DNA from 2 places in the Caballeronia sp. PC1 genome. Region 1 is predicted to be linked to the other one. Evidence: predicted binding sites of a transcription regulator. Region 1 holds the regulator's gene; the other holds the start of a gene.

Region 1 (7,952 bases):
TCAACTGGCGCAGCGTCAGTTCGACGCCCTCGCGCACCTTGGCGAGATCCGACGATTGATCCGCAAGCGCGGCTTCGAGGCTGTCGAGCACGGGCAGCAGGTTTTCCGCGAAATTTTCGATGGCGAATTTATGCGCCTTCGCGACGTCTTCCTGGCTGCGGCGGCGCACGTTTTCCGCTTCGGCCTTGGCGCGCAGAAAATCTTCCTTGAGCGCGGCAATCGTGGCCTGCGCTTCGGCGAGGGCGCTTTCGGCCTCATTCGGCGCCGCTTGCGGCGCGGCAGCCGCGTCCGCCGGTGCGGCCTGCGGCTGCTGAGCCGTGGCGTTGGTCGTGTCGGCGGCCTGGCGCGCGTTTTCGTCGGCGGGCGCCGGGTTCTGGCTCGCTGAATTCTCTTGCGTGTTTTCCATGTCGCTGAATGTGTATTGCTGTGAGTTGAGTCGGATGCGAAAGCGGCCGTTGATCACCGGGGCCGCGTTTTTCGCACTAGCGGCGGAAATTGGGGCGTCCAGGACTTTTTCAAGGCTTCGGATGAATTTATCCGCCCCTCGGTGGCGCGAAAATGACCCGGAACAGACACTTCAGCGCGCCGCGCCAACTTCAGATTGAGGGAAAGCCCTAAGTCGCCTACACTTCGAAAAAGCACCGCAGGAAGCACGTTAACCCTAATCCTACGAATGCTTCAATCCGCTTCAGCCCATGCCCGTTTCCTGACCCGGCCGAACACTGACCGGGCAACCCGCTCTTGGGGGTACCATGAAACTGACCTTTGCTATCGCGGTGGTCGCCCTGGTACTCGTCGCGGGAACGACCACCATTTGCATGTCCGGCGCCGTGACCGACCGTAACATCGAGTACGGCGGTGTTCACGCGACCATGGAAAGCTTCTTCAGTCCGGATCTGAAAATTTGTCGATGACGCGCCGGTCGCGCTTCGTCGGCCTGCCTTGCATGTTGGCCGCGGGCTCGCGGAAATGCTTGCGGCGCTCGGCTTCGGCCACGCGCTTGGCGCGCCCTTCTTCGGTTTCGGCATAAAGCGTCTGCGCGACCGTCGCCGGGCCGCGCACGTCGCACACGCCGAGCACTTCGACCTGCCAGACGAGCCGCTCGATATCGATCTCGACGATATCCCCGATACGCACGTCCTTCGACGGTTTCACGTTCGCGCCGCCGATCTTCACGCGGCCTTTTTCGACCGCATCGCTTGCGAGCGAACGCGTCTTGAAGAAGCGCGCCGCCCATAACCATTTGTCGATGCGCAAACGCGCGCCGGGTTCCGTCGAAATCTTGTAGTTCATCAGCGATCTTTCCTAAAGCCGCGTTCAGGCGACGGCCGTGAGCGGCTGCACGGTCTGCACCGGCCATCCCTGAAGATGCTGCGCGGCGATCTCTCCCAGCGCCTTGATCCACGCGGGCGACGAATTGAGGCAGGCGATGCGGTGAAAATGCTTGCCGCCGGCCTTCAGGAATTCGTCACGCACCTCGATGCCGATTTCCTCGATGGTCTCCAGGCAATCGGCCGTGAAGCCCGGGCAGAACACGTCCACGCGCGCGACGCCGCCCGCGCCCAGTTCCGCGACCGTCGGCGCGGTGTACGGCTGCAGCCACTCCGCGCGGCCGAAGCGCGACTGGAACGTCACGCGGCACTCGACCGGCGTGAGCCCGAGCGCGGACGTCAGCAGCGAGCCGGTCTGCTGGCACTGGTCGTGATAGGGATCGCCAAGGTCCATCGTGCGCTTGGGCACGCCGTGAAAGCTCAGCACGAGCTTGTCGCCGGCGGCGAAGTCGGGCGCGCCGTGATGCCGCCAGTAGTCGCGCACCTGCTCCGCGAGCGCGGCGATATATGCCGGATGATCCGCGTAATGGCGGATCGTGCGGACCTCGGGCTGATTGCGCACGCGCCTGAGCGCAGCAAACGCGTCGTCGAACGCGGTGGCTGTCGTGGACGACGAATATTGCGGATACATCGGCAGCAGCAGAATGCGGTCCGCGCCTTCGAGCTTCAGTTGATTGAGCATCGCGCCGATGCCGGGCGTGCCATAGCGCATCGCGTAATCGACGATCACGTGATAGTCGTTCGCCGCGAAAAGCCGCCGCAGCCCCTCGACCTGCTTTTCCGTGTGCACGCGCAGCGGCGAGCCTTCCGGCATCCACACTTGCGCGTATTTCCTGGCCGACGCGCGCGAGCGGAACGGCAGGATCGCGCCGCGCAGAATGATCTGCCAGACGAACGCAGGAATTTCGACGACGCGCGGATCGGACAGAAACTGCGCCAGATATTTGCGCACCGCTCGCGGCGTGGGCGCGTCCGGCGTGCCGAGATTGATCAGCAGCACCGCGACGCGATGCGAAGCGCTGGGCTGCGAGGGCAACTCGAGGTCGAAACGCATAGGGGAAGCGGGCCGGAAGGTCGTCGTCGGAAAAGGTGAAGCCATTATAGCGGCGCGCTTCTCGACGCATCATTGGCCGAACGGCCTAGTGGCGGACCCGTGCGCGATGCGCCAGGATGTCACTGATGACTGAGCGACATCGACAGCAAACGCGCGGTGATGTCCACGATCGGAATGACGCGGTTGTACGCCATGCGCGTCGGGCCGATCACGCCGAGCGTGCCGACGATCTTGCCGTTGACTTCGTACGGCGCCGTCACGACGCTCATTTCCTCGATCGGCACGAGATTCGATTCTCCGCCGATGAAAATCTGCACGCCTTGCGCGTGACTCGAAACATCCAGCAATTGCAGGAGGCTCGTCTTTTGGTCGAACAAGTCGAACAGCTTGCGCAGCCGTGCCATGTCGGACGAAAGGTCCGCCACTTCCAGCAGGTTGCGCTCGCCGGAAATCAGCACGGTGTCCGTGGGGTCCGTCTCGGCGGTGCTCGCGACCACGGCGGCCTGCATGAGCGCGGTCATGTCGCCATGCAACTGGTCGATTTCCTCGCGCAGACGCCGGCGCACTTCGTCGAAGGACAGGCCCGCGAAATGCGCGTTGATGTAATTGGAGGCCTCGACGAGCTGCGAGGGCGAGTAGTCGCGCTGCGTGGCCATCATGCGGTTCTGGACATCGCCTTCCGGTGTCACGATGATGAGCAGAATGCGCTTGTCCGACAGCCGCATGAACTCGATCTGCTTGAACATGTGGCTGCGGCGCGGCGTGAGCACGACGCCCGCGAACGACGAGAGATTGGACAGCACGCTCGCCGCCGCCGCGACGATCTTCTGCGGCTCCTCGCCTTGCAGGCGGGTCTTGACCGCAGTGGTCATCGCTTCGTCTTCGGGGCCTTCTACAGTCAGCATCGTGTCGACGAAGAGCCGGTAGCCGCGCGGCGTGGGAATGCGGCCCGCCGACGTATGCGGACTCGCGACCAGGCCGAGCTCTTCCAGGTCCGACATGACGTTGCGGATCGTCGCGGGGCTCAGTTCGAGGCCCGAATGACGTGATAACGTGCGCGAACCGACCGGCTGACCTTCGGCGATGTAGCGCTCGATCAACGTTTTCAGGAGGGTTTGTGCACGTGGGTCTAGCATGGGCAAATTCTAGCTCAACGAGTCGGGGGGCGGCGAGCCGCGCCGCGTGCGCCGCGTTCAACGTCCGCTCCATTCTAGCGAGAAACGGCGGGCCCGCCCGTGCGGCGTCGCGCGGCCCCGCGAAAGCGCGTCCGGAGGCCGTCACCCACGGTTCTTTTCGCTCTCTGACTATGGTGTAATGCCGGCATGGAAATTGGCCAATTCAAGACCGTCGCCCTCGTGGGGCGCACCAACACGCCGGGCATCGAGGCGCCGCTGAGAGCGCTCGCCGATCTCCTTGCGCAGCAAGGGTTCGAGGTCGTGTTCGAGGCGGGCACCGCGAAGGACGTCGGCGTCACGGAATTCCCGGCGCTGTCCATCGCCGAGATGGGCGCGCGCGCGGACGTCGCGATCGTGCTCGGCGGCGACGGCACGATGCTCGGCATCGGCCGGCAGCTCGCGCCGTACAAGACGCCGCTCATCGGCGTGAATCACGGGCGGCTCGGCTTCATCACGGACATTCCGCTCAAGGCCATGCGCGAGATCGTGCCGCAGCTGCTCGCCGGCCAGTTCGAGCGCGAGGAGCGCAGCCTGCTCGAAGCGCGCATCGTGCGCAACGACAAGCCGATCTACCACGCGCTCGCCTTCAACGATGTCGTCGTGAACCGTAGCGGCTTCTCCGGCATGGCGGAGCTGCGCGTGTCCGTCGATGGCCACTTCATGTACAACCAGCGCTCGGACGGCCTGATCGTCGCCACGCCGACCGGCTCGACCGCCTATGCGCTGTCGTCCGCGGGGCCGATCCTGCATCCGCAGTTGCAAGGTTTCGTGCTCGTGCCGATCGCGCCGCACTCGCTGTCGAATCGTCCGATCGTGCTGTCCGACGACTCCAAAGTGACCATTCAGATCATCGCCGGGCGCGACGTGAACGTGAACTTCGACATGCAGTCGTTCACCGCCGTCGAGCTGAACGACGCCATCGAAGTGCGGCGCTCCAAGCATACGGTGCCGGTGCTGCATCCGGTCGGCTACAGCACCTACGCGACGCTGCGCAAGAAGCTGCACTGGAACGAGCATCCGTCGCAGGACGCCTCTTCTCTCTGAACTACCGATTTCCCCTTCCGAAGCGTCCATGCTCCGTCATCTTTCGATTCGAGATTTCGTCATCGTCGCAACACTGGATATCGATTTCGATCCAGGCTTCACGGTCTTTTCGGGTGAAACCGGCGCGGGCAAGTCGATTCTGATCGACGCCCTCGCGCTCACGCTCGGCGCGCGCGGCGACGCGAGCGTCGTGCGCACCGGTCAGGCACGCGCGGACATCACCGCTGAATTCGCAACGCATCCGGTCGTCACGCACTGGCTGGACGAGCATGCGCTCACGCAGGACGGCGATTCGGTCATGCTGCGCCGGGTGATCGATTCGGGCGGCCGCTCGCGCGCGTTCATCAACGGCACGCCGGCGACGCTCGCGCAACTGCGCGAAGTGGGCGAAATGCTCGTCGATATTCACGGGCAGCACGCGCATCAACTGCTGATGCGCCCGGATGCACAACGCGAACTCTTCGACACGCACGCGCAACTGCTCGACACCGCCGGCGCCGTGAACCGCGCGTGGCGCGCGATGCGCGACGCGCAGCAGGCGGTCGAGGCCGCGCAGAGCCGCGACCGCGAACTGCAACTGGAGCGCGAGCGCCTCGCGTGGCAACTGAGCGAGTTCGACAAGCTCGCGCCGCAGCCGGGCGAATGGGAAGAAGTGAGCGCGGAGCATCATCGGCTGTCGCATTCGGCGAGTCTCATCGACGGCGTGCAGGGTGCGCTCGGCGCGCTCTCCGAATCCGACGAAGCCATGATCTCTCAGCTTGCCGCGATCGTCTCGAAGCTGCGCGGCCTCGCCGATATCGATCCGGCGCTGAACGACGTGCTCGCGTCGCTCGAACCGGCCGAGATCCAGTTGCAGGAGGCGTCGTACTCGCTCTCGCATTACGCGCAGCGGCTGGAGCTCGATCCCGACCGGCTCGCGCAGGTCGAGCGGCGCATGGATCAATTGCATTCGACGGCGCGCAAGTTCCGGCTTCAGCCCGAAACGCTGCCCGAGGAACACGACGCGCGCCGCAAACAGCTCGCCGAACTCGACGCCGCCGCCGATCTCGACGCGCTCAACGCCGCCGCCCAAAAGGCGAAGAGCGCGTACCTCGACCAGGCCAAAGTGCTGTCGAAGGCGCGCGCCAAGGCCGCGAAAAACCTGTCGAAAGCGGTCACGGAAGGCATGCAGGAATTGTCGATGGCGGGCGGACGGTTCGAAGTCGCGCTCGTGCCGCTCGCCGAAGGCGGGGCGAGTGGTCTGGAGCAGATCGAATTCCGCGTCGCGGGTCACGCGGGTGTGGCGCTCAGGCCGCTCGCGAAAGTGGCTTCAGGCGGCGAGCTCGCGCGTATCAGCCTCGCGCTTGCCGTGATCGCGAGTACCGCAAGCCCGACGCCCACGCTGATCTTCGACGAAGTGGACACGGGCATCGGCGGCGGCGTCGCGGAAGTGGTCGGGCGTCTCTTGCATCAGCTCGGCCGCGACCGCCAGGTTCTGTGCGTCACGCACCTGCCGCAAGTGGCCGCGCGCGGCGATCAGCACTTCCAGGTCGCGAAGTCTTCCGACGACGTGGGCGGCACCGTCAGCACCGTCATGCCGCTCGACAAGGGCAAGCGCATCGAGGAAGTCGCGCGCATGCTCGGCGGCATCGAAATCACCGCGACCACACGCAAGCACGCGAAGGAAATGCTGGCGGCGTAAGCCGTTTTACTGCGCCGCCACCGCGAACACCCGCTCCCACAACGCCGTCACCGCGTCGCGTTCGGCCTGAACCTCGGCCGGATCGACGCGCGCCTTTTCCATGCCGTCGAGCCGCAGCGTGTGCTGGAGCTTGCGGTAATGCCGGTAGGCCGCGCCGATCACGTCGGCCTCGTCCTCCGCGATCAAACCGCTTCGCGCCGCGATCTTCAGCAGCGTGATATTCCCCGCGTTGCGCAAGAACTCGCGATGCTCGCGCGCATGCAGCAGCACCCAGTACTGCACGATGAACTCGATATCGACCATGCCGCCGCGATCGTGCTTCAGGTCGAAAAGCGCGCCGTGGTTCGGATGGCCCGCGAAAACCCGCTCGCGCATCGCGACGATCTCGCGCGCGAGCGCGGCCGCATCGCGCTCCATGACGAGCACGTCGGCGCGAATCGCTTCGAACTGCTCGCCGATTTCGGCGTCGCCGGCGCTGTAACGGGCGCGCGACAGCGCCTGATGCTCCCAGACCCATGCGGTGTTCGCCGCGTCGCCTTCGCGAATCTGATAGCGGCGGAACGACGCGAGATCGGTCACGAGCAGGCCGGACTCGCCATTGGGCCGCAAGCGCAGATCGACGTCGAACAGCGTGCCCGCGCCGGTCGCGGCCGTGAGCCACGTAATAAGACGGCGCGTGAACATCGCGTAGAGGTCGGCGGCCGAATCGTGCGGGTCATCGTAGAGAAAGATGAGATCGAGATCCGAGGCATAGCCCAGCTCCTTGCCGCCGAGCTTTCCGTAAGCGATGACCGCGAAGCGCGGCGTCTCGCGATGCCGCTTCGGGAAGTGCTTCCACACGGTTTGCACCGTCACGTCGAGGACGGCGTCGGCGAGTTCGGACAGGCGGTCGCTCACATGCTCGACGCTCAAGCGCCCGGCGAGATCGATCAGCAGAATGCGGAACACTTCGGCCTGATGCGCGTGACGCAGCAGATCCATCTGATGTTCGGCGTCCTCCGCGGCGTCGAGGCGCGCGGTCAGCGAGCGCTTGAACGCGGCCCAGTCGAAAGGGCTTGCGATGGCTTCGTCGTCGAGCAGTTCGTCGAGCAACTGCGGATGGCGGATCAGATAGCCCGCTGCCCAGCGCGAGCCCGACAGCACCGAGAGCACGCGCGCGAGCGCCGCCGGATACTCCGTCAGAAGCGCGAGATAGGCGCCGCGCTTGCCGATGGCTTCGAGCAGATCGAAAAGCCGCGTGATGGTGTCGCCGCGCCGCGCCGCGTCGATGGACTGCACGGCTTCGAGCGCCCGCTGCGCGACGATATCGAAGCGCTCGCGGCTCTGCGACGGCAAGCCCGCATAGCGCGCCGAATTCCACACGCCCGTGAGACGCGATAACACCGGCGCGGGATCGGCGAAGCCGAGCTCCATGAGACGCGCGGCGAGCTCTTCCTGCGCGGAGTCGTCGGCGAGCGCGCTGCTCCAGATCCAAGACGCCACCGAATCTTCCGCGACGCCGCAGCCGCCCTGCCCGCTCACCTTGTCGGCGAAGATCGCGTCGAACTGCTGCTCGACGAGCTCGCGATGCGCGTCGAGTTTTTCCATCAGCGCGGGATAGTCCGCGAAGCCGAGCGATTTCGCGAGCAGCGCGCGTTCGTCGTCGGCGACGGGCATCGCGTGCGTCT
Region 2 (7,952 bases), 2.1 Mb from region 1:
GCTGATCGCTTCCCGCTCGATCGCAATGAGCGCGCCATACCACCGGTAAATGCGCGATTTCACGCGCCACCGGTACAGCCCCGGCACGAGCCGCAAGCCCGGAATCAGCACCACGATCAGCGGCACCAGCACGACGAGCACGCGATCCGCGAGACTCGCCACCCAGAACGGCAGCGTGCGGTAGATGAAACTCTTGCCCGATTTGTAATAGCGCTCGGCGTCGTCGCTGATGCGGAATTCGTGCACGAGCGGCGCGGGAAACTCGTTCGCGCGCTGCAACAGATTGGCGCGGCCGTGCACTTCGCGCGCGGCTTCAATCAGCAGGTCGGAGAGCGCCGGATGCAGGCTGTCGCGCGCGACCAGCTCGGCGGTCGGCGCGATCATGTGGACCGGGCGCGGCGGCAGATTGCGGGCGAAATCGAACGCGCCCATCGGCAGCTCGATTTCGGTGAGATACGGAAAGCGGCGCGCGTAGGCATCGGCCTGAGAGAAATCCATGAAGCGGATGCCCGTCGTGCGCAGAAGTTTGGCCATCGTCGGCGGCTGGGCGGAGTCGCCTGTCAGGAAGACGGCGTCGACCTGGCCGGCTTCCAGCGCTTTCGCGGCTTCGTCACCCGCGAGCGGCAGCAGCTCGGTATCGCCGCCCGGCTCGATGCCGTTCGCCTTCAGAAGCGTGAGCGCCAGAACGCGCGTCCCGCTGCCTTCCGCGCCGATCGCAAGCCGCTTGCCCTTCAGTTCCGACAGGCGGCTGACGACCGCCGAGCCTCGGTAGAACACCGCGAGCGGCACGTAGGACACGCTGCCGAGCGATTCCAGATTGCCGTGCTGATCGTTGGTCGTGCCGGGCTTGGTAAGGCCGCCCTGCACGAATCCGACATCGACGTTCGATTTCGGGTCGTCGAGGCGCGTCAGGTTGTCGAGCGAGCCTTGCGTTTCCAGCACGTCGAGCGTGACGCGGTTGCGCGCGAGGATCGCCTTGTATTTCTGCGCGCTGTTCCAGAACGAGCTGCCTTTCGGCCCGGCCGCGATGGTCAGCGTGCTCGGCGGCGCGGGCTGGATCAGCCGCACGGCGAGCCAGAGCGCGGCGGCGCAGACGAGCAGGATCGGGCCGAAGGTGAGCGCCAGATCGCGCCAGGAGATCGCGACGAAGCGCGCGACGATCTTCGGTTGCGGCCTGCGTCTCGATTGGACGTCCGGATCGTCGTCCGGATCGTGTGCTGAAGGGTGGGTCATCTTCTCGGTGATCGCGAAACTTTGTGCCCACGAGCTTACCTGATCGCGATGCGTCCCCGTCCGCGGAAACCGGCCCGGCGATGCCGCCGCGCGCGCCGCCGAGTGTGACAGACGTGTGTAGCCCCGCGCCGGGCCGGCGGGCGCTGTTGCGCGGGCGCGGCTGCGCGGAGGGCCGCGTCGCTAAATGCTTTGCGCTAATGGCCGCGCTGGGCTAAATTGACGTTCGCCGCCGCACGACATGGCCTTTCTCGCGCCGCAGCCCGCTATGTGGGCATGCGAGCTTCCCGCCGCGAACCGGCGAAGGGCGCGCCAAGCATGCGCCATGCGGCAGGACATATTCGAGCCGACGGGTTTTGCCGCCCGACCAAACGGCCGCAGTTTGTTTCGTTTCGCCATTCTCTCGCAGCACCGTGAGCCGCATTCGCCGGCTTGCCGCCGCTATGCCCGTGCGCCTTCGGGCAACGGGCGCGCGCGGCCCCGGTGAGTCACCCAGTCGTAAGCCCTGCCGCTGGGAATGCGGCCCGGATTGGAAGTGCAAAACGAGCGGAGTTGCATCTGTGCGAAGTCAACAAGCGAAACAAAAGGAGAAATCATGAAAGCAGTCGATCTGTTGAAGGCGCTGGGCGTGGTGGTGTGCGTGGCGGTGGCTTCGAGCGCCTATGCCCAGTCGAGCGACGCGGCGGCCACGAGCACCGAGTCGGCGGCGGCGACCAAGGCCCAGAAATCGACGGTCAAGAAGGAAGACCGCAAGCTCGGCTACGCGGTGCGCCGCGCGCTGTCGAAGGCGCAGGGCTTCGACGTGTCGAAGGTGTACGTGCGTGCGCGCAGCGGCGCGATCACGCTGACCGGCACGGTGCCGGAAGGCGGCCAGATCGCCCAGGCGGAAGAAATCGCGAAGGGCGTGGCGGGCGTGAAGTCCGTGTCCAACAAGATCACGCTCGGCGTGCAAGGCGGCGGGCAATAACCGGGTCGCAGGCGGCGGGTGGCATCGCGTGATGCCGCTTTCTCCGCTTCTCTCGCGGGTCCAGGAACGGGCTCCGGCATTCCCGCCGGAGCCCGTTGTCGTTTGCAGCGTGGCGCGCGCTCAAGGCGGCGCGCGACGGACAGGGAAACTCAGCAGCGACTCGTCATTCATTAGACGCGATACTTTTAACGACGGCCGCATGCTCGCAGGCTCGTTGCACCCATGAGGTTGCACCACTCGAACGGAACGAAAGGCGGAGGCAGACAATGAAAAGATGCGCGCGTTTCCAGAGGTTGCAGACTGTGCCGCGCCCGGCGTCGATCAGCGCGTTCGCGATGCTCGCCGCGTTAGCGCTCGCCGCCTGCCACGGCGGCAGCGATGACAACAACGGCGGCGGCACGCCGACCAACACGTTGCCGAATTTCGTCGCGGGCTCGGTGAACACACAGACTTACGACGGCGTCTCCGACGATCTGCTGACGGCCGGTCTCGGCAAGACGGGCCTGGCTTCGACGACCGCGCCGGGGATAGCGAACAACGCGGCGCCCACGGCGGCCGAACTGCGGCGGCTCGCCATCTACTCGAACTATCGCGCGCTCGTCGACATGTCGGCGAATGGCGGCTATGGCCGCTTCTGGGGGCCGAACGTCGATCTGAACGGCAACGACACGCTCGGCGAGGGCAAGATCGCGGGCAAGGAATACATCGCCTACGCGGACGACGGCAGCGGCACGCAGAACGTCAGCCTGCTCGTGCAGATTCCGGCGAGCTTCAATCCGGATCAGCCTTGCATCGTCACGGCGACGTCGTCGGGATCGCGCGGCGTCTACGGCGCGATCTCCGCGGCGGGCGAGTGGGGGCTCAAGCGCGGCTGCGCGGTCGCCTACAACGACAAGGGCGGCGGCAATGGCGCGCACGAGCTCGCGACCAGCCTCGTCACGATGATCGACGGCACGCTCGCCAGCACCACGCTCGCCGGGACCAAGGCCATCTTCAAGGCGAACGTGAGCGCGTCGTCGCTTTCGTCGTTCAATTCGGCTTTCCCGAACCGCTACGCGTACAAGCACGCGCATTCGCAACAGAATCCCGAAGCGAGCTGGGGCAAGAACACCTTGCAGGCGATTCAGTTCGCGTACTGGGCGCTCAACGACATGTTCGGGCCGGTGAGCGGCTCGACGCATCAGGTGCGCTACAACAAGGGCGACATCACGACGATCGCGTCGTCGGTGAGCAACGGCGGCGGCGCGGCGCTGGCGGCCGCGGAGCAGGACACCGACGGCTGGATCACGGCGGTCGTCGTCGGCGAGCCGCAGATCAATCTGAATCTGCCGCCGCAGGTTTCGGTGCGGCAGGGCGGCGTGCCGGTCGGCTCGTTCGGGAGGCCGCTCGCGGACTACACGACGCTCGCCAATCTGCTGCAACCATGCGCGGCGCTCGCGCCCGCCGCGGCCGGCGCGCCGTATCTGACGACGCTTCCGGTCGCGACGACCAACGCGATCCGCACGGCGCGCTGCGCGACGCTCGCCGCGAACGGGCTCGTCTCGGGCGGCAACACGGTCGCGCAGGCCACCGACGCGCTGAACCAGCTTCATCAGGCGGGTTATCAGACCGATTCGGATGCGCTCCAGGCGCCGATGTGGGACTCGCAGGCGGTGCCGGCCGTGGCCGTCACTTACGTCGATGCGTACATGAAGGCGAGCGTGCTCGACAACCTGTGCAACTTCAGCTTCGGCACGACCAACGCGGTCACGGGTGCGGCGGGCGTGGCGCCAGTCGTCTCGCCGATGCCGACGATCTTCGGCAACGGTAACGGCATTCCGCCGACGAACGGCATCAACCTCGTCTACAACGCCGGCACGGCGGGCGCGGCGGATCATCGCTTTGCCACGCCCGATGCCAGCTATCTCGGCGCGGCGTGTCTGCGCGGCCTATGGGCGAACGGCAATGCGACGATGGTCGACAGCGTGAACGCCATCCGCGTGAATGCGAACCTGCGCGGCAAGCCCGCGATCATCGTGCAGGGCCGCGCGGACGCGCTCGTGCCGATCAATCATGCGTCGCGCCCGTACCTCGGCGCGAATCGCGTGGCGGAGGGCAACAAGAGCCAGCTTTCGCTCTACGAGATCGCGAACGGCCAGCATTTCGACGCCTTCCTGTCCGTGGCGGGCTTCGACACGCGCTTCATTCCGGTGCATTACTACGATATTCAGGCGCTCAACCTGATGTGGAATCACCTGAAGAACAATGCCGCGTTGCCGCCCTCGCAAGTAGTGCGCGCAGTGGCGCGTGGCGGCACGCCCGGCTCGGCGCCCGCGCTCACGGCGTCGAACCTGCCGCCGATCGCGAGCGATCCGGGCGCGAACGCGATCACGGTGGGCGGCGGAACGGTGAACGTGCCGAATTGAACGCGGCGTCCCGGACCGGCGCTCAATGCGCCGGTGCGGACGCCGCGTTCGGCGCCGATGCGGCCACTGCCTCCGATGCGGCCGCTTGCGCCTGGCGCTTCGTTTCGGCCGCGGCATCCGATGCCTGGATGGCCGTCGCGGCTTCGGGCGTCTGCACGACGATCGGCGTCGGCGTGAGTTCGGGCGAACTGACGATGAGCGAGGGCGCGAGCGGCTTGCTCTTCACCTCATCGGACGCGATGGGCGAGCTGCGCGGCACCGTATTGAGGTAATGGCTCATCAGGTTGAAGAAGCGGTCGTAGAACTTGCCCGCGGGCACGGTCTCGCTCGAAATCTTGACCATCGCATCGCTGTTCGAACGGATCGGCAGCGAAAGCGAACCGAGCACCGAGAGGCCGACGCTCGCCGAGGTATCGCTCTTCTTGAGCGCGTAGCCGTCCTGCACGGCGTTCACGTAGGCGATGCTCTGGTTCGTCGCGTTCTCGCCCGGCGTGCACACGACGTGGAACGAGACGGCGACGTGCGTATCGGCGTTCGGCTGGAAATTCTTGGTGGCGTCGACGCTGTCGGGCTGGCCCATCGTCGTGAGAAAGCCTTGCGAGAGCAGTGCGCGGCGCGCGGCCTCGCAGGTTTCGTTGACGGTGGCGTCGAAGTTGTGCGCGAACGGGCTCGCGCCCGTGGTGAACAGTTCCTGCTGATAGCTCGGCGTGACCGCGCCGCGGCCTCCGCACGCGGCGAGAGCGACGAGTCCGAGAGAGGCGAGGGCGAGACGCGGGGACGGCATGGGCATGAGAGGCGGCGGGTCCAGAATTTGTGTCAACGACGGACACAAATTGTAGACCCGCCGGACTGGCCGATGAAAAAGCACAGTCTAAAAACATCGTCGAATCTATCGCTTACAGCGTGATGGAAGGCGCTAACTTCGTCGATTCATCGCTTCGAGTGCGATCGTATGGATTACGGACGGCTGAAGTCGACCGGGTTCGCCGCCGACGGACGCACGATGCGATCGATAAAGCTCAGACGGCTCGCATGCCCCGACGCCGACGCGTCTTCTTCCGCACCGCCAAACGACGATGCAGCGACGCCTTGCTGCGCATTGACGCGCGCCTCGGCGGCCTGGATGTCGGCGGGGTAATTGGTCTGGTCGCCGGTCGGGTTATAGCCGGCGCGTTCGAGCTGGACCAGCTCGGCGCGCACTTGCGCGCGGGTGACGGGACCGTCTTCGCGCGCCTGGGCGAAACTGGGCACGGCGAGCACGGCAGCGATGGCGAGGGCGGGAACGAGTGACTTGAACATGATGACCTCCGAATGCTGATTTAGGGAACGTTGCGGGTGGTGAGGTGTCTCTCCACTGCTTCGTCGTTGAGAAGCAGTCTAAGCCGCAGCGTCCTAGGTAAAAACCCTGATCTGAACAAATCAGCCTTCGCGAATCAGCATTAATCGCGTCTATCGGGTGCTCGGTCTTCATTGTTTATATTGAAGTCGATGCGCGCGATGCCTTGTCCTACGGGATTCCCCGCTCGCTCCCCTCCTTGAAATTGTCAAACTCGGTCCATATAATTGGCACTCACTGCACGAGAGTGCTAACAAGATTGCCGTCCGAAGAGAATGTTCTCCTAGGACGGGTTTTCCCGCGTTTTCAGTCTCAATCAAGAGAGGAGTGTGTATGAACCTTCGTCCTTTGCACGATCGCGTTATCGTCAAGCGTCTGGACCAGGAAACCAAGACCGCATCGGGCATCGTGATTCCGGAAGCTGCGGCTGAGAAGCCGGATCAAGGCGAAGTCCTGGCCATCGGCCCGGGCAAGCGCGATGACAAGGGCGCGCAAATCGCGCTCGACGTGAAGGTCGGCGACCGCGTGCTGTTCGGCAAGTACGCCGGCCAGACCGTCAAGGTCGACGGGCAGGAACTGCTCGTCATGCGCGAAGAAGACATCATGGCCGTTCTGGTCAAGTAAGCATCCTTCCTGCACGTTCGGCTTCGCGCGATCTCGCTTTCTCAAGCGCCGCAGCGAAGCCTGCACACTGAATAGACTCAAGGAGTTTGGATATGGCAGCTAAAGAAGTCACTTTTGGCGATTCCGCACGCGCCAAGATGGTCGAAGGCGTGAACATCCTGGCCAACGCGGTCAAGGTCACGCTGGGTCCGAAGGGCCGCAACGTCGTGCTCGAGCGCTCTTTCGGCGGCCCGACGGTCACGAAGGACGGTGTTTCGGTCGCGAAGGAAATCGAACTGAAGGACAAGCTCCAGAACATGGGCGCGCAGATGGTCAAGGAAGTCGCTTCCAAGACCAGCGACAACGCAGGTGACGGCACCACGACCGCTACCGTGCTCGCGCAATCGATCGTCCGCGAAGGCATGAAGTACGTCGCATCGGGCATGAACCCGATGGACCTGAAGCGCGGCATCGACAAGGCTGTTGCAGCCGCAATCGAAGAACTGCGCAAGATCAGCAAGCCCTGCACGACCAACAAGGAAATCGCACAAGTCGGCGCGATCTCGGCGAACAGCGACACGTCGATCGGCGATCGCATCGCTGAAGCGATGGACAAGGTCGGCAAGGAAGGCGTCATCACCGTCGAAGACGGCAAGTCGCTGCAAGACGAACTCGACGTTGTGGAAGGCATGCAGTTCGACCGCGGCTACCTGTCGCCGTACTTCATCAACAACCCGGACAAGCAAGTCGCCGTCCTCGAAAACCCGTTCGTGCTGCTGCACGACAAGAAGGTTTCGAACATCCGCGATCTGCTGCCGGTGCTGGAACAAGTTGCAAAGGCTGGCCGTCCGCTGCTGATCATCGCTGAAGACGTCGAAGGCGAAGCGCTGGCGACGCTGGTCGTCAACAACATCCGCGGCATCCTGAAGACCGTTGCTGTTAAGGCTCCGGGCTTCGGCGACCGTCGCAAGGCCATGCTGGAAGACATCGCGATCCTGACCGGCGGTCAAGTGGTTGCGGAAGAAACCGGCCTCACGCTCGAGAAGGCAACGCTGGCTGAACTGGGCCAGGCGAAGCGCATCGAAGTGGGCAAGGAAAACACGACGATCATCGACGGCGCTGGCGAAGCCGTGAACATCGAAGCGCGCGTGAAGCAAGTGCGCACGCAGATCGAAGAAGCAACGTCGGATTACGACCGTGAAAAGCTGCAAGAACGCGTGGCCAAGCTGGCCGGCGGCGTTGCGGTGATCAAGGTCGGCGCTGCGACCGAAGTCGAAATGAAGGAAAAGAAGGCACGTGTCGAAGACGCACTGCACGCAACGCGCGCAGCGGTGGAAGAAGGCATCGTGGCTGGCGGCGGCGTTGCGCTGATCCGCGCTCGCAAGGCGATCGAAGGCGTGAAGGGCGCGAA

What was found. Region 1 encodes HrcA, which represses chaperone genes, less so after heat shock. Its sites were predicted from a motif close to TTAGCACTCNNNNNNNNNGAGTGCTAA; they were not measured.
Region 2: the regulator HrcA is predicted to act here: its motif matches at 6,166-6,192, upstream of LY284_RS00390 (co-chaperone GroES).

The regions. Positions count from the first base shown of each region.
Region 1 covers NZ_JAJUBH010000001.1:2,201,731-2,209,682, forward strand. The annotation lists gene grpE (nucleotide exchange factor GrpE) at 1-406, opposite strand, end outside; gene LY284_RS10565 (hypothetical protein) at 753-914, shown strand; gene LY284_RS10570 (RNA-binding S4 domain-containing protein) at 886-1,293, opposite strand; gene hemH (ferrochelatase) at 1,318-2,385, opposite strand; gene hrcA (heat-inducible transcriptional repressor HrcA) at 2,505-3,521, opposite strand; gene LY284_RS10585 (NAD kinase) at 3,708-4,604, shown strand; gene recN (DNA repair protein RecN) at 4,633-6,285, shown strand; gene glnE (bifunctional [glutamate--ammonia ligase]-adenylyl-L-tyrosine phosphorylase/[glutamate--ammonia-ligase] adenylyltransferase) at 6,292-7,952, opposite strand, start outside.
Region 2 covers NZ_JAJUBH010000001.1:66,293-74,244, forward strand. The annotation lists gene LY284_RS00365 (TAXI family TRAP transporter solute-binding subunit) at 1-1,233, opposite strand, end outside; gene LY284_RS00370 (BON domain-containing protein) at 1,826-2,197, shown strand; gene LY284_RS00375 (3-hydroxybutyrate oligomer hydrolase family protein) at 2,533-4,602, shown strand; gene LY284_RS00380 (DUF2242 domain-containing protein) at 4,625-5,392, opposite strand; gene LY284_RS00385 (DUF4148 domain-containing protein) at 5,560-5,901, opposite strand; gene LY284_RS00390 (co-chaperone GroES) at 6,272-6,562, shown strand; gene groL (chaperonin GroEL) at 6,655-7,952, shown strand, end outside.